One region of the Xanthomarina sp. genome, then DNA from elsewhere that is predicted to be linked to it. Evidence: riboswitches for the same ligand, from Rfam matches in the RefSeq annotation. Region 1 holds a riboswitch; the other holds the start of a gene.
What was found. A riboswitch is a leader RNA that binds a small molecule or an ion and turns the genes downstream of it on or off. The one in region 1 is predicted to bind S-adenosylmethionine.
Positions count from the first base shown of each region.

Region 1 (9,161 bases):
ACAATTTAAAATTTTAAAATCTCACGTTGTTTCCCTAAAAGATTGGCTTGAAAATTAAATTTTTCAACTTATATCAATAATACTCCTTATTAATCTTATATTTATTACACTAACCAACTTATTATGAAAACAATAAACAAATATTTTTTTTTAAACACATTCACCATCTTATTCTTATCCATAATAACATTTACTAATTGCAGTAGTGACGATAATAGTAGTAATGACAATACAGACAACCCTGTCTATTTAGACACCAATGGCAGTACTATTAAGGCTAAAGAATGGGCAGAAATTGGAGATATAGGTGAAATTAACGGGGAATTATACACGGTTGTAGATTATCAGGTATTAAGACAGATGATTATCAATGATGAAGATTTCTCTAAAGTCGCTACAACTTTTGTTACCAACATGCACACACTATTTAGAGATAATAGCAGCGGTATTGTTTACCCAATAAATTATGACATAACAAGCTGGGACACAAGCAACGTAACTACCATGCATGGTATGTTTTATGACCAAGAATCTTTTAATCAAGATATAGGAAATTGGAATACAGGTAATGTAAGCTCAATGGCTAGTATGTTTACAAACGCACACTCATTTAATCAAGATATTGGAAATTGGGACACAAGCAATGTAAGTACAATGTATGCCATGTTTGCAAACTCATATTCATTCAATCAAGATATTGGGGATTGGAACACAAGTAACGTAAGAACAATGAGTCTTATGTTTACAAGCTCACATTCATTTAATCAAGTCATTGGGAATTGGAACACAAGTAATGTAATCAATATGGGTTGGATGTTTGCAAATGCACAGTCTTTTAATCAAGACATAGGAAGTTGGGACACAAGCAATGTTACTGAAATGATTCAGATGTTTAACGCTGCTCAATCATTTAATCAAAATATATCTTCATGGTGTGTTTCTAATTTCACACAAGAACCACAACATTTCTCTATAGACTCACCTTTAATGACAATAAATAAACCTATTTGGGGAACATGCCCTTAATTTATGAGGTACTATCTTAAAGGCTTGCATCCTAATTCGTAATTTCTCAAAAATTCTATTACATTTAAGTTATAATATAATTTATACTTCAAGAATCTTAATTTATAAGATACCAACCGAGACGAGAGTCCACGGTGGTTAAATGATGTGGACTGACTGTCAAAATAAAGTGCAACTCTCCTATTTAATTGATGATGTTTTTAATAAAACAAAAAAGTTATGGCCATTCAAAAATTATTCAGTTTTTTTAATTCTTTTAAAAGCAAAAAGACTGTAAGAAATAATCATAAATTAGAGATTAACAAACCTGTTCAAAGAATAAAAGTTGATGATGATTTTAGCATCATAAAACAAGCTTTTATTGATTTAGGCATTGATATAACGGATATGTCAGTCAAGAAAATTGAAAATGAATTAGATAAAAGGATAATAAACAATATTGGAAACTCACTACAGCAAACAAAAGATAGCAAAGGCGAGGAAGCCACAAGAAATTTTTTTGCCCATAATGAAAACCACAATTTAGTTATTTTAAAAGCTCATCTGGTATCTCTTAAGTGGTGGTTTGATAATAATCTATAATGCTCTAATAAATCTAACATCAACCTTGACTCATTCTGCATTCCTCAATTTGAATTTAATTAGTTCCGCAAGCTTTTTTTTAAACACAATATATGTTGATTAATCCAATTATCTAAATTATCTCTATAATCTTGACCTCCACGGTTAACAGCAGTTTGAGATGGACTGTAAGAAGTGGAAACAAATTCAATTTCATTGTTATTACAAGTATTAATAATTTGTGTAACAAATGGATTAAAACCTAAATTAATATTTAATGGTCTTGCAATTAAATTATTCTCAATTCGACGATTACCTAATGTATGGATTACTTTGGTGATATTATTTTGCTCTAAAAGCTCTATTATCTGATGATTAAACTCTAAGGTTTTATAAAATAATTGATTATTAAAATTAAACGGTCTTCTTACTCGAAAGAGTTCTTTATCTTCATATTTAGTGTAAATGCGTTCATTTACATATTGATTTAGAACTTCTTCATTGGCACATTCTAACTCAATGGAGTTAATGATGTCGCAACAGAAAAATCTATATTTATTCATACAGACTATTTTGTCTTGAAGATTGTTCGTGAAATGATTTTCAGGTAAATTCATGTTTCTGGCTATACTTTTCCAAAAATGATTTGTGGTTCTACCATAATAAAAATCTGTAATTTGATTTGGGTCTGGTTTATTTGGATTAAATGAACCTAAAACTAATGTCTTTGATTTTTTAAAAATTGGATTTAGGTTTTCCAAATCCCAATTTACTAATGCGTGTTGTATTATCATTTTTCAGTTTTGTAAGTAACAAGTTACCATATAGTACATATCTTGTTTATCAACTAATTTAGCAAACAGAAACCGAATAGAAAATCTAAGAGGATTTTCGTAAGTAGGCGAGTACTAGCTATTATTATACATGCCGTTAACCACAGGTTTTATTCCGATTTATTTAGTATATATTCAAATATGTTCGATGTGATTTTTTCCATTCCTTCTGCAATTTTATCGGAATGATAAACAACTTCAAATTCTAAATCATCGTATTTCGCTGTTAAATATATTGTGTCTTTTACCGCTCGAATATTTAGAGGAATCGAAATTTCAAATTTGACATCGTATCCATATTTTTCAAATTCTTTATTAGTTAGTAAAACATCTGTATTGTCAGTAGAATTGAATAAAGTGTTTTCTATTTTAACTGTTTGACTAATACTGTTTTTATCAACTAATGTTGTGAATTGAACAATTTCATAATCTTTTCTGTCTTCTAATTTTACAACTAAATTAGTTGGTGGAATAATCTTTTCAATTACTGATTTATTTTTAACTCGAATGGTAGAATACTTTGCTTTTTTGGAGTCTTTAATTTGAAGACTGTAATTTGGATTTTGAGTTATTTTGAAAATAGGGTTAAAAATTTTCTTTCTATCTTCTTCGTCATATTCGTTTAATATAAGATTAACAGTTTCTTCATCATAATCCGCATCTAAAACTATATCTTTATACTTATAACCAACACCTAAAGCCCAATCTTTTATTTCTCTATCCTCTATTGCACCTTTCATTACTTTATCAACAGCCAAACCAACTTCAAAACTCCCATATTTTAAATCAACCATTCGAAAGTCCAAATCAGGAAGGATTCGATTGAATATTTTATGTAGTTTACTATTATCTGTTTTTAGTTCTTTAAAAGCAACAAAAAAATCTGCCTTCAAAAAATTCTTAAAAGATTTTGATAAGTTTGAAAGTAGGTCAGTTGCTAATTCGTTTAATCCAATTGTATCTGAATACTTAGCATTAATTGGCGCAAATTTTACATAAAAAGCTTCTTGCCTTAAACTTGTTAAATATGATGTCGATTCATAATTTCTTATGAAATCTAAGTAATATGAATTCTCTGAAGGTCGATATTCAAGAAATGAATCTTCTAAAGGAAGATAATTATTATCAATAAGGTCAGTCTGAATAATATCTAAATTTAAAATGTTTCCTTCAAAATCTTGTTCTAGGAAATATCCAATATTCTTATTTTGTAATATTAATTTACGAAGTGATAAATTTTTAGTTAGATAATTATATATAGAACTTTCTTCTACTTCAAGCATTAAATAATTATCAGAATTTTCTAATGTATCCACTAAATACAAAAGAAAATGCTTGTCATTTCTTTTATAGTGAGTTAGAATAGGCTCATCTATAAAAATGATATCTTCAATTTTTTCAAATTGATTAAGGTCGAATATTTTTTTGTTATTCTTCATCTTGGTTGACAAGTGCAAATTTAGTTAATAAATTAACTTCTTTTTTAGGGAAGAATGTATAATGTCTTTTGTTTTTTGTTGGATATTTAATACCATCATCATCAGTGATTTCACTTACTGCTATCGCAGTAAACTTTTCTCTTGTTTTCTTTGGCAGATTTTGAAGTGCTTCTTGAGCACTTTTTAAACTGTCATATGTTGATAAACCCCAAGCAATACATATGTTATCAAATTTTGGTTTATGAATTAAAGAATGAGGCTTAAATGAGTCTGAATCTAATGGAACAGATAGTATAAATCTATAAAGAGTTTTATCTCCATTTTCACTCTTTGCAGGACATCCTTCTATTTTATCTATATTTTCCTGAAATTTTAAAGTCATCTATTATATTTTTTTCCACGTTATAATCATTATGTTATTCTATAGGGCTTAAATGATTTTCGTTAGCACTTATTGTTCCTAAATAATCAATAGTTTCCCCATTATCTGATTTTTCAATAAAAAGCAAATAATCATAACCTTCTTCTGGAAATAATTCCTTTTGATTCATTGGATTTACTTTTGGTTTGTATGGAATATCTTTAGTGGCAATAATTAGGCATTTTTTTCCTGTTAAATTATTGAAAACTCTTTGTTCAATTTTGTATTTCATAATTATATAATGATTGGTGTTATTTCTATAACATAATTTCCAATTTCTTTTTTGGATGAGTTCCGTTTATTTGTAAATATTTATTGTCAATATATTTAAAAATTTGCCAATTAGCTTCAAAATCTTCTGGGAATTCATATGGATTTAATCCACTATCTATTATTGTAACCTTTCCAGAACTTTTAAATCCGTCAAACCTTATCATTACTTTCTTTTCTATTTTCGCAAAGTTTTTAGAAGTGGTTAGTTCTATTTTTGCATCGAAAAAAACATTAGAATTTTTATCAGATAAATTTTTGTCAGCAATAAAGCTTTTTAGTTCGTTTGTATTATCGTAGTTCATCGGTTTCTTCAACTTGTGGGTAACGTCTCGGCTATGGTTAGTACGGGAATTAAAAGTAGTGAACTTTAGATTAAGCACTTAGCCAAAACTTTTTACTTTGTTTTAATTTTTTCAATCATTGTTCATTTTTAATTGCAGCTAACAATTGAATATACACATTAATTATATCCAAATTGTTTCAACTAATTTAATAAATCTTTTATCTCCAAAAAAAAACTTAAATCACATCAAATACAACTAAACTGAAATTTTTAATTTTCGAAGTGAATCCTTTTTAAACAATCAGTTACTCACTCCCAAACCTTAACCTTCAACACAGGACTAAATCCTAGCTCTTTAGAGAGCGTTTCTTGCATAAATTGATGCAGTAACTCAATATTATCTTTTGTCGTTATCAAACAGTCGTGAAGGGTGAATAACGGCTTCTTACCATTATATTTTTTATTGAATTGTCTCGCCACGATATTTAACATAAAATAACTCTCTACTTGAAACGTCAAATAAGCGAAATACTTATGGTTAATTTTTTTAAACAACTTCATCCATCTTAAGAGACTTGGATAATGCATATTAAATTCTGCTTCTTCATTTAGAAATTGTGCATTGGGTGCATTGAACATAGATAAGAAATTCCGTTTAACTACTGCCCTCAAATCTTCCATATCCCCATCGAACGGTCTATTAAAAATGCGCTGTACATTTTGTAAATAATACGCATCAGGTTTGAGGCGTTTATCAAAGTGATGGATGGTATGCATGCCCTCAATAAATGACTCATAAAACTGTCCTGAAACGACTTTTTCTCTGAAAAGCGCAATCTCTTTATCCATAAGGGTTTCAAGAGTTTTTGTAAACATATAATGACGATAGTATATCTTACTGTTATTAATTACATTATTAAGATGAATAGTATGAGTATTCATATTACTTAATATATAAGTTAACATAGTTGGTATAGATGCCGACAAATCACATTCTGCAAGTATTTTACCATCATATCTTAAAAAAGGCCGTAATTCTTTTGAAAGACTTGTTAATTGATGGTGCAACCTCCCATCCGTACGGTCTGTATATTTTATTGAAAATTCGCCATTGCCTATTTCAGTTATGCGAACGGCATTTATCAAATGTATTCTATAATCCATTTTTTTTCTAAACAGCTCTTTATTTTTTTGGCTCGCTTGTTCTGCATTTACGGTTAACTTCTCATTAAAATACTTTCCCAAAAAATGATACTGTTTTTTAAATGGGTTATTAGCCTTCAGCCCGATTTTAGGTTTTAAAAATTTGAGCATTTTTTTATCGGTTATGTTTACCAATTCTACTTCTTCACCAAAAAAATAGGGTGCTAACCGATACGCATAACAACTGCCCTGTTTATAGTCGCTCCTGAAAAGCACGTTGCCAATAACAGGGAAATTCTCGCATAGATACCTTAAATGGTCTCGATAATAATACGGATGCCTATTTGTTATACTTGAACACATCGGAATCCAAATATCAGTCTCTTCATTTTCTAACCTGTAGGCGGTTTGTTTTATGATTTCACTAACCAACCATAAACCATAATCTATATTAAAATTAAAGTCAGGCGGGTATTTTTTTATACGCTCTTCTAGGTTTAAAATGCTAGGTTTTATGATGCTATATGATGTCATTTTTTACTTGAGTTTAGACAATACCAAGCCTAGCGATGCATGACACATCGCTCTGCGGTACTGTGATTAAAAAATTAATTAGGAAATGCTACGCTAGGCTGAAATATGGCAACAGGAAGTAAGTTCTTCAAATTCTGCCGTTAGCTTTAGAAAGTCATTTTTTTCAGGTATTGGCACGATATAACGCTCTCGTTTATCTTTCCAATCTTTGGCAAGCCTAAAAGTATTTGCATTTAAAGCATCCTGAATAAAATTATACTTTTTAAAAAAGTGTAGATACCTTTTATAGTCTTCTAAAGCATAAGTAAAATAAGGTCTTTCAATTATACCTTCTTGCTCAATATTCAAAAGAATTTGAAAATAAAGAATCGCTTTTGCCTTGTTTAAATTTGCCCGTTCAAGTTGTTTCTCTAGGTAGCTAAAACTCTTTAATACTTTGCTATAGGTGTTTATCTCTATACTCATTATGCTGCATCGTTTAAAAGGTTCAACAACTCGCTCTTTGAGTAATACACCCTGCCCTGGAGGTATCTCGGTTTAATCAATTTCTTTTTCCCATAGCTCCACAGGCTCGTATAGGAAATGTTTAAAAATTCCTTTGCCTCTTCTCTGGTCAGCAAATCTTTGTCTTCAGCTTTAGATGCTGAAAACAACTCTTTTACTTTACTGAGTTCTGAAGCGACTGCTTCTCTGATAAGTTCTTGTAGGTCTTCTATATTTAAACCTATTAAATTAAATTCTTTCATCTGTTTTTATTTAATGTTATTGGAACTATTTCCATTACAAACAGACAAAAGGGGGAAGAAGGGAAAAAAGGGGGAGTAAATAATTTTACAAGTTCAGTAATAACAAGGGCACAAGGCTAAAAAATATTTTGTTCAGGAATTGATTTTAATTTTCCCCCTTCAATTTTAAGCTCATCTATAATTTTTTTAATAGTATCTTCAACTGACCTAAAAGGGTAATCTCTATGCTCATAATTAGCTTCTATATTTAAATAATACCTTCTAAAATATTTACCTTGATTAGAAATTAAGGTTTGACATTCCAAAACTTTATCAAAATCATTAGACGATTTAAGGTTGTTGTTATCTAATTCATAAAAATCAAATATGTAGAAAAGGAATAAAAAATGAAAAACGATAATTGGGCTTGAAGTATCAATATACCTTAACCCCAAATCGGTATATTTTCCTGAAAAAAATGTATTTATAATTGTATCTATTTCATTTTCAGAAAACCCTTTTTCTTCTAAAAATATAAAAAGTTTAGTGTTTTTATTTTTAAAGATGTTAAGTTCCTCATGTAATTCGTTTAACTCATTATTTAGAATGTTATCATTTTCAATTACTTTACCGTTAAGTTTAAAATTAAAGTATTCATAATTTAAATAGACATAGGAATCTTTAACATTAGGAGTTTTTAAATCATAATTTATAGACTTCCCTTTAAGTAGAAGTAAATAACCAACTAATGTTTTTCTATGGTCAATAAATATCCCTTCATTATCTGAAAATCCCCTTAACATAAACATCCCCCTATCAACTACTTCAAAAAGATGCTCTTTATATTTTTTAGACTTATACTCTATATACTCTTTTGACAAGTCATAATGCAACAGCTTTTTTAATTCGTAAATCCTATCTATTTTAGAAACTTCTTTGTCAAAAACCTGAAAAGATTTTCGAGAAACAAAATAAATCTCTTGCAGCAAATATGAGATTAAAACCTCTTGATTGATTTCGTAAAAAGACCTGTACGTTTTAAAATCTCTATTCAAATCTTCAACTGAATAATTTACAAGGTTGAAATCGTGATATTTTTCATCGATTATATAATTTTCATCAATATAAGAAGCTAATATTTTCTGTTCTTCACTTGGTAACAAATCTGTTAACGAATCCAATTCTAACAGTTGATTATCTTTATTATTGAATATCTTTTCAACTTTTATTGTCTCTTTTAAATAATCTAAATAGGAATCAATAACAACAGATTCCTTTGACTCATTTTTATCTTTTTTAAAAATAGATGGGCGATTTTGATAGAAAAACAAAGTAGGTTTACCATTTAGGCCTCCTACCCATAATAAAATAAACGAAATAAAATCAAGAATTCTTTCGTTATTAGTGAATATAGGTTGTTGTTTATTCATTTAAAAAATTAAACCGCTTCCCTCCCATAATCTCGATATTGAGATTCAAAGAAATTATACAATACTTCTGTTTTTACTGCAATATCGCCATCTTCATAGGTTGGATAGGGTAATTTGCTGTATAAAAAATCATTAATCACGCGTCTAACGGCTGCTTTGGTTTGACTTTTCTCTGCCCAATCCACTACTTTAAACTCGTTTTCCTGAAGCTTTTTTAATAGGTTTTTAGCTGCTTCTTTTACTTCTGCTTTTTCCTTATCGGTTATTTTTTTGCCTTTATTAAGCATATCAAAAACGGCCAATTCTTCTTCGGATAAATTTTCCTTAGTAGAACGCTTTTCCTCTTCGTTTAAATCGCCAAACAAATCTACAAGCGCGTCAAATATTTCTTTAATGGATTTGTACTCCTTTCCTAAATTATAATCTTCAATAATTTGCTCGTATCGCTCATAAAAATCTACCCTTAATGGATTATCTTTTATAAGTTTATCCA
Region 1 is NZ_DATGNR010000078.1:36,143-45,303, forward strand. Features, by position in the region: gene VKY41_RS10620 (BspA family leucine-rich repeat surface protein) at 124-1,026, shown strand; SAM-I-IV-variant riboswitch at 1,107-1,203, shown strand; gene VKY41_RS10625 (hypothetical protein) at 1,246-1,608, shown strand; gene VKY41_RS10630 (hypothetical protein) at 1,668-2,381, opposite strand; gene VKY41_RS10635 (hypothetical protein) at 2,531-3,859, opposite strand; gene VKY41_RS10640 (hypothetical protein) at 3,849-4,241, opposite strand; gene VKY41_RS10645 (hypothetical protein) at 4,276-4,512, opposite strand; gene VKY41_RS10650 (hypothetical protein) at 4,538-4,855, opposite strand; gene VKY41_RS10655 (hypothetical protein) at 5,146-6,513, opposite strand; gene VKY41_RS10660 (hypothetical protein) at 6,607-6,978, opposite strand; gene VKY41_RS10665 (helix-turn-helix domain-containing protein) at 6,978-7,259, opposite strand; gene VKY41_RS10670 (hypothetical protein) at 7,376-8,668, opposite strand; gene VKY41_RS10675 (type I restriction endonuclease subunit R) at 8,677-9,161, opposite strand, start outside.

Region 2 (9,161 bases), on a different contig from region 1:
TAAGCCAAGTCGAGAAGTTTTCCCGACGGATAAGATACAAGTTAGAAAAGACCAAATAAATTATACCTTAACAGTAAACGACATTCCTTCAAACAGAGTTGGCGCCAAATTGGTTGATATTTATAGGGTTGATACCACTCCAAAAGAGGCTTTTGAAGCTCAAGATCTTTTAAAATTTGCTAAAGATTATTATAGAAAAAAAGGAACCGGAAGGCCAACTAAAAAGGATCGAAGAGACATTGACGACTACCAGGACGAAAATGAGTAAAAAATCACCTTACGATTTAAATTAGTGTTTTATCTTTGAACGAGTAACAAAACAAAATTTTACTAAACATGGCTTTAACTAAAAATGTGATTTTAGACCACGACGAAATTAATCATAAAATAAAACGAATTGCTTACCAGATATACGAAAGCAATGTTAACGAAACTGAAATTGTTTTAGCCGGCATTGAAAGTAACGGTTATATTCTTGCTGAGAAACTAAAGGCCGTTTTAAGTGAAATTTCACCTATAAAACCGGTTTTATGTAAAGTTACTATTAATAAAAAGAATCCAAGACAAGAAATTATAACGTCTATTAAAGCTGAAGATTACCAAAACAAATCGGTAGTATTAATTGACGATGTGCTAAATTCAGGTACTACTTTAATTTATGGTGTTAAACATTTCCTTGAAGTTCCTTTAAAACAATTTAAAACAGCTGTGTTGGTAAATAGGAATCATAAAAAATACCCTGTTAAAGCGGATTTTAAAGGCATCTCACTATCTACTTCATTAAGCGAGCACGTAGATGTTGTTTTAAATGGAGAGTCGTATAAAGCCTATCTAAAATAGTTTTGAAATAATATCTCGTACTACATCCTCCTTGGGCTTATTGGCATCAATTTTATAATTAGCTTGATTATAAAATTGCAAGCGCTCAAATAAATGCTTTCCTACGAACTCCAACATATCATTTTCAGAAGATACATACTGTATTAAAGGTCGGTTCTCTTTATCGGCCATTAATCTTTTTGAAAGTTCATTAATTGGAACATTTAGAAAAAAAGTTTTCAGATTTTGGTTATCTAAAATTAGTTGCAAATTATTGGTGAAACATGGAGTACCTCCTCCCAAAGACAAAACAACATTACTTTTTAAAGATAAAACTTCTATTAAATAAGTGTGTTCAATTTTTCTAAAAAAAATCTCGCCTTTATCTGAGAATATTTCCTGTATAGTTTTCCCTTCCTTTTCTTCTATAAACTGATCTAGATCTATAAAATCGAATTTTAAAAACTCAGCTAATTCCTTACCTATTAACGACTTTCCAGAAGCCATATATCCTATTAAAATAATTTTCATAAATCTAAGATTATAGTATTTATTAAGCATTGCAAAGTAACAAAAGAAAAAAAGAAAAAAATTTTAAAAAAAGGTTTGGAATATTAATAAAAGCTTCTATATTTGCACCCTCGTTACAGCGAGACAAATTGAAAGACCTGGTAGCTCAGTTGGTAGAGCATCTCCCTTTTAAGGAGAGGGTCCTGGGTTCGAGCCCCAGCCCGGTCACAAAAAACTAGCCTCGATATCATCATGATATCGAGGTTTTTTATTATTACTAGGTTCTTTCTAAATGATTAAATAGTTTGTGATATCCTATTAATAGTATTTTTTAGCAATCTCATCCCATAATTCATCCACATCACCTTGCTTTTGTTCACGATAAAGCCTCTCTCTTATTTCTCTATTCTTTTCTTTTTTAGATGTTTTATTTTTTTGGGGGTTTACGCTCAATTTGTAACGCTCAATTATTTCCATTAGTTCAGGAGTTAATAATGTCCTGTCTATGGCTTTACCAGCTTCTTTAATGCGAATCTTTTCGTTATTGTCTAAAATAATCCAAATATCCCCATCCATATATTTGTTATAAGATGGATCTGTAAGAATGCTTTCCATAGTATCTGCAATGCCTTTATGCGTCGATTCTAACATGAGGTCGGGATATCTTATTCCATCAGCAGTTTTATTCCTCTTAACAACCTTATGGTAATCTTCGATCATCCAAACGATGTGTATGTCTTTTAAATCATAGCTTTTATTAGTTAAACTAAAGGACAGATTAATATAGTTTATGGCATCACCAACTTTATCTAAAAAGATGAGGTTGGGTTTATTGGTTTTATCGCTTAATGCAATTTTAGAGGATAATTCACGCGGCATTCCTCTATTAAAATCTGGATGGTCACTTAGCGCGTTAAATGCCTTAGTTATATCTATAGGATCTGACATATCAAGTGCTGTAATGTCTAGTTTATTCATGCTTTTAGCATAGTTTATCGCTTTTTCAGATTTTAAAACGTCTTGAAAGCCACGCTCGTAGCCAAATACTTCTCCTTCTATATTAAGTAGTTCCTCTACGACTTCTTTTTTCTTGGTTCCCAAAGCACCCATCATAATAACGGCGGTATTGTTTTTTGGGTAATCTACACCTCCTAAGGTGATACGGTTGTTAGTTTTGTCCGTTTTTTTCATAATTTTAATTTTTGTTGGTTAATAATTAATTTTGTTAGTTAATACGCTCACTTACTTATCGTTTGAGTACTTTTTGTATTTCCTCTTCTGAAAAACTTACAAAAGTCATTTCGTAAAGACAGTGAACCACAATTTCCTGTTCTGAAAAATTATCTAAACTGGCTTGGTAAATATCCATTCCTAACCATTGTCTCCAGGGAGTAAATTCTATTTCTTGCGGATACGTTTCTTCTTTGGTTTTTGGATGTTTATGCAGACCGGAAACTTCAAAGTAGTCATCATCTTCATCCGTTTCTTTTGTAATTATAATGGCGAAATCATTTTCTTCAGGTTGCATCTTTTTTAATCTTTCAAAAACCATTTCATAGCCTTTTATATTTTCTTCGGCTTCAGGATAGATTTCTAAAAACTTAGCAGATACATTTTTCCATGTATGGTTTTGTAGGAGTTCTTTTAAGGTCATAGTTTCTTGGGTTTTAATGATTAATTTATAAGTATCAATAATTCCTCAGGCTTTTGTAAATAATAGTCTATAGGCATAAGTGTTTTTGTTTTGCTTTTAAGGCGAATGAGCTCTGTGATAAATGCATTTTCATCAGACAATGAGGTACAGGTTAAATAGCTTATAGAGTTCATGCCATTTTCTTTGAGATGAGCTATATGGGAATTGTTTTTATTGATTTTATGAATGAAGTAGTCTATACTGTTTTCATTAAATAAACTTCGGATTTCTTTATAGCGTTCTAGTAAGGATTCTAGTTTTCTATTTGTCGATTCTTGAGCTTGCTTAAAATACCAAGATTGACTATCTGCGGTTGCAAATTTTTGACTTAAGGTGGCATATTCGATTAGTATCGATGCAAGTGTTGATTCGCTTTTCTTCTTTAGAATGATATTTTCAATATTTTTAAGTCTTACAGGCATATACTAATTGCGCTTTTTAGAGTTATATTGTCCCAACTTGAATCATAAATCCAATATGTTTCTTCGATAAATAAGAGGTTTTGAAGTTTTTCGGCATCTGTTTTTCCTCTTGTATAGAATTCAAATTCATTAACGTAAGTAGAATCATCAAGAAGGTCCCTGTGCTCTTTTAATAATTCATTGAAAGTTAAATTTGTCATAGTTTGTAGGTTTAAATTAATTCATGGTTTATGCGCATGCGATATAGCTAGACCACAAGGGACCTATACAAGCACAGGCTTCATTTGAGAGCGTTGCACAACAGAAAGCTAGCTGTTCTTGTTAGAACTTTAGGTTTCTGAACACACGGCTCATTATGTTTATTAGTTTATAATAAACACGTTGTAATAAAATCAGTAAGAAATTGGGTTGTTGACATACTTTTCCTAAAAGTTAGGCTCATTGTTTTTAGCACCTTCGCCTGCTAGGGCAGGTTGCTATCACCTCATGTGATTCTTAATGAGAGTTCTCAATATAAGAAATAAATTTTAAAAATCCTACTTTTTTTGTAAGAAAATTCGTTTTAAATATGTTTTTTAGGGATGCTTTATGCCGATTTGTTTTGAACTTATAAATATTGAAATCAAAGAGTAAGTTCCTTTGTAATTTTTCTACTGGATGTTTATATTCAACCTTTATAAACGAAAACTAACAACCTAATAATAAAAAATGATTGATTTAATTGGAGATATTCATGGCCATGCAGATGAGCTAGAAATGTTACTTAAAAAGTTAGGATATACTAAGGAACACAAGTTTTATTCCCACCCAAATCCTGATAGGAAAGTATTATTTGTGGGCGATTATATTGATAGGGGGCCAAAAAATAGAGAAACTTTAGAAATTGTAAAGCATATGGTAGATAATGGAACTGCCATAGCCCTAATGGGTAACCATGAATATAACGCGCTATGTTTTCATTTGAAAGATGCCAACGGAGAGTATTTAAGAGAACATTCAGAAAAAAACACCCAACAACATATCAAAACAATAGAACATTTTAAAGACAGGCCAGAGGAATTTAAAATGTATTTAGAGTGGTTTAAAACCTTGCCTTTGTTTTATGAAACAGAAACTTTTAGAGCCGTTCATGCTTGTTGGGATTATGATAGTATTGATTATCTCAAAAATAATCTCGAAAACAACAAACTTACAGATGCTTTAATTCGTGAATCGGAAACCGAAAAAGGAGCATTGTACAGAGCGATTGAAAATACCTTAAAAGGAAAAGAAATTACAATTCCAGGAGAGGGTTTCTTAGATAAGTACAAGCATCGTCGTAATGAAATGCGATTTAAATGGTGGGAAGACTTAAAGAATAAGACCTACAAGGAAATGAGTGTTCAGGAAATTAAAAATCTTCCAAACATAAAAATTGATTCAACATCCATAAAAGATAATAACTATTACAAAAAGGATGATAAGATGGTCTTTTTTGGTCACTATTGGTTGGAATTCAAAGATGGCGAAGAGCCAACTGTATTTAGGGATAATATTTGTTGTTTAGATTATAGTGTGGCTAAAGAAGGGCATTTAGTTGCTTATACTTTAAATGACGAATTAACTTTAGATAAGGAAAACTTCACCTATGTAAAGAAAGCTTAAAACGCCTAAAGGATTATCTTGTTACGATGAAATAGTAGAAATTTCGTTCATTTTAAATTATTAAAAGCAATAAGTAAAATAACTTTGAAGTATCTAGTGAATATTCCTAAAGATTACCTGTTGTTATTACTAAAGGATAAAATTTATATAAGTTTTAATTTTAGTAGTAATCAATTAAATAAGTTCAAAACCATTTTAGACTGGAAGCAAATTTCAGCTAATCAGGTTATGGACTGGAATTATCATGTAATAAAAGAGTTTGAATATTATTGGGATTGGGAAATATTACAGCAAAATAGAGCGGTTAATAATAGATTGACTTTAGGCTTGTTGTTTCCGGATAGAGTCGAGCTTCCAACGTGTAATTGCAGTTTTAAGTATGATTTCTGTGAGTGTGAAAACGCCAATTGGTATAATGGAAATTGGGAAAAAGGATACTTGAATTCGGATAGATTTAATTACAAACCTATGCCGTCGGCAACTGAAACACTTATCAATGCTATGGTTTATAACCTTTCCGAAGAATTATTGGAAAATATTTTGAAAGAGAATGATATAAATAATGAGCTCTTGTTACAGTATGGTATTACCCTAAAGTAGTATTATAGAATAACTCCTTGCAGTACCCTTAAGTAAGGTGTTACTGTGCATAAGATTTTCGTAGTTAGACTAAAACGTTTCAATTCTTGCAAAGTGTTTTGGAGTTAACAGCAACACGAAGAGTGTTAGGAATCCTACGCTAAGTATACCAATATAAACAGTATGGGTTGAATCAAAAAATGACTGTTGCAAATAGTTTTGAACCGTATCGTTAGAGTGGGCAGATTGTAATACTTCTACCACCTCATTCACCTTGGGTAGAGAATTTTGCAAATTTTCTGGCGCTTCAGTTAATTTATCAAATAACACCGAATTGAAAATAGCTGCAAAAATGGCGGCTCCTAAACTTTGCCCAAAATATCTTGAAAACATACTAGCACCCGTAACAACTCCTCGTTGTCCCCATTCCACTGTCGATTGTACACCAACCATTAAAGGGGTGGAAATAAGTCCAAAACCAGCTCCCATAAGTAATTGTATTGCAACCAATGCTCTTACTGAACCAGGGAATGGCATAAATAAGAAACTTGAAACAGCTATAAGTACTATGAAGATTCCGCAAAGAGCTGTATTTCTAAATCCTATTCGTAAATATAATTTTCCGGAAAGGGATGAGGATATAGGCCATGTAATACTCATACTAGCCAGTATAAAACCAGCAGCAATAGCACCAACATTTATAACCGATTGTGAAAAAACCGGTATAAACATATTGGGCCCCATAGTCATACATCCCATCCCAATAGTAGCTAGATTAGCACCTACAAGCACGCGTTTTCGCCACACCCATCTTGGTAGTATCGGACTTTCAGCACGGGATTCAATTTTCATAGTGGTTATAACCAAAACAAGAGCTATTCCTATAAAAACCAGTGTTTCATAGGATATCCATTCCCATGATTGTCCGCCTTGCATCAAACCAAACATAATAAAAGCTCCTGTAACCAATAAGGCTAAAGCACCAAGCCAATCAATTTTAATATGTTTTGTAGGTTTGTTTTCTGTAAGAAAAATGTTAATCAATATAATAGATCCTATGCCTATTGGAATGTTAATTAGAAATATCCAACGCCAAGAAGCGTAGTCGGCAAGAGCACCGCCTAAAGTTGGGCCTAAAATAGCGGAAACGCCCCAAACACTAGATAGCCATCCCTGAATTTTAGCGCGCTCTTCTAAGGTATATATGTCAGCTGCAATGGTATTAACGGTAGCCATAATAGCACCGGCTCCTACAGCCTGAAGTCCTCTAAATACAATTAAACTTACCATGTCCCAAGCTCCACCGCAAGCAGCAGATCCCAATAGAAATACAATGACGCCATAAATAAGAATGGGTTTACGTCCATATACATCAGCTAGTTTACCATATATAGGTATCGTAATTGTTTGGATTAGTAGATAAATGGAGAATAACCAACTGAATAATGAAAACCCACCTAAGTCACCAACAATTTGAGGAATAGCGGTGGCTACTATAGTTCCATCCATGGCAGCTAATGCCATAGTAAGCATTAAAGCAGCTAGAATCCAAGCTCTTCCTTTTTTGCTTTGTCCCTGATTATTCATAGAGATAATTCTTATAATTTTCTTCTGCGCGAAGTTAAAACTTAATAGAATAATCGGACGTTTTAATACGGAGATTGTTTTCTATATAAATGAAGTCGCACCTAGGTACTTGAAGACAACTTAGGAAGGGAACTCCAATCAAGTACTATGATTAATTTTGTCGTGCTACTTGCGAAATAAACCTTATTAAAGTTTCACTAATAAAGGTCATTCGGTAACATAGGTTACATTTAGAATCCCAAGGATAGCCTATCTTTGGAATAACAATGTTAGTTCAGCCTAGTATTAATCTAATTTTATAATAAACCTATGAAAAAACAGTTTTTAATGATCCTTTTTGTTGTTGTGGGATCTCTTTTTTACAGTCCAATGATGGCACAATCATTAAGTGTATCGGATATTGAGAATTCTGTAAAGAAGGATGGGAATTACGCCATCCTCGTTTCCAATTCTCGTTACTTTCAAGCAGCAGTTAGAACGGGGGTAGGACTAAAAGCTTCTAATCCAGAATTAAATTTTGAAGTGGTGTTAATTGGACCCGTAGTTAAAGATGTAGCTACCGATGAGAGCCTAATGTCTACGATTGAAACTAGTGAAAAAGCTGGAATTCGCTTGGTTGTTTGTGAAGCAGCGATGAATCACCTGAAATTGAAGAAATCAGACTTCCACAGTTCTATAGCATTTTCACCGGATGGGTTTATCTACTTATTTGGTTTGCAAGAAAACGGCTTTAAAACAATTACCTTATAATGTAGTTAGTGTGCTAGTATATCCTAAACAAAGATAACTAGAACAAAAAAACGCTTGTAAATAAAAGTTACAAGCGTTTTTTTTTTGGTAAATCTTAATCAGAGGTTTGAAGGTTATTCTATTTTTGCTTTAGCATTCTTTTCGCAAGTTTTACAAAGCTCTGAAATTCCTTTTTGTTCCCAAGTTTCTTTTACGGTACCATGGCTTATTTCATCTCTTCCTTTAATGTGTTGACAATCTTCAAAAATGTGGTATTTATTTCCTGCCTTGGTCCAATACACCTGGTCTTTATCATAATTAAGCTCTTTTAAAACACTAGTTTGTTCGTTAATTTCCTTAGTGTATTGTTCAATAGAAGGAGGATTAAAATCAACGCCAGAAATACCAGCTATAAGCATGGCAACCACCGCTACAGAACCTGCAATTCCTTTAGTTTTTCCATCAAGATCTTTGTTCATGAAAATGAGAATAACCAAAGGTAAAAAGGCTAAAACACCCATGATGGCTCCTAATTGGTTTTGAACAAAGAACTTTACCTTATCTTTTTCTGAAGCAGGATCTAATCGGTTTGCTTTTTTCCAAAGCATTGATCCGGTAATGGACAAGGCTAAAATAACCACAATAGAAACTATTAACCAAACCATGGTTTCATTGTGTATTAATTTAAAAATGGCAAAAACCTGCAGGGCTATGGCCACAATCCAAGCCAAAAAAGCGAAAAGGCGTAATTGCTTTGCTTTTCCTATACTTTCCGGACTTGCTTGAAATACTTTTTGTTCTGACATAATTTTATTTTTTTAATGAACAGCTTTGATAATTTTATACATGAAAGCTATAAAAACATTTTCTATTTTGATTAGGACTAAAATAAGTAAATTTTATATATGATTTTGGCAAAAGTTATTTATTCAAAAATGTAGGGAATTAAAACAAAGTGTCCCTAAAAGTTTAAGCCTCACTATGACGTTTATCAATAACCATAACAGGTTTTCTACTCATAATTGGGAACTGCAGTTTTAGAATCTCCTTTTTATCGTGAATTTCTATGCGTGGTGAAACTCTTAGTTTGGCTCTAAAATGATCCTTAATTGTCGTTAATAGGTTGTCTGTTGGCGTGTTGGTGGCTATTTTAATACAGATTTCGTCTGTACCGATGT
Region 2 is NZ_DATGNR010000012.1:44,391-53,551, reverse strand. Features, by position in the region: gene VKY41_RS01985 (RNA-binding S4 domain-containing protein) at 1-268, shown strand, start outside; gene VKY41_RS01980 (phosphoribosyltransferase family protein) at 337-840, shown strand; gene VKY41_RS01975 (shikimate kinase) at 832-1,350, opposite strand; tRNA gene VKY41_RS01970 (tRNA-Lys) at 1,485-1,557, shown strand; gene VKY41_RS01965 (hypothetical protein) at 1,648-2,520, opposite strand; gene VKY41_RS01960 (DUF6557 family protein) at 2,576-2,983, opposite strand; gene VKY41_RS01955 (hypothetical protein) at 3,004-3,444, opposite strand; gene VKY41_RS01950 (hypothetical protein) at 3,435-3,644, opposite strand; SAM-I-IV-variant riboswitch at 3,853-3,951, opposite strand; gene VKY41_RS01945 (metallophosphoesterase) at 4,153-5,088, shown strand; gene VKY41_RS01940 (hypothetical protein) at 5,173-5,688, shown strand; gene VKY41_RS01935 (MDR family MFS transporter) at 5,758-7,254, opposite strand; gene VKY41_RS01930 (DsrE family protein) at 7,564-8,004, shown strand; gene VKY41_RS01925 (hypothetical protein) at 8,118-8,789, opposite strand; gene flxY (flexirubin biosynthesis putative acyl-CoA ligase FlxY) at 8,953-9,161, opposite strand, start outside.
Region 2: it holds a riboswitch for S-adenosylmethionine, as region 1 does, so the genes downstream of both, VKY41_RS01950 (hypothetical protein) here and VKY41_RS10625 (hypothetical protein) in region 1, are expected to answer to the same signal.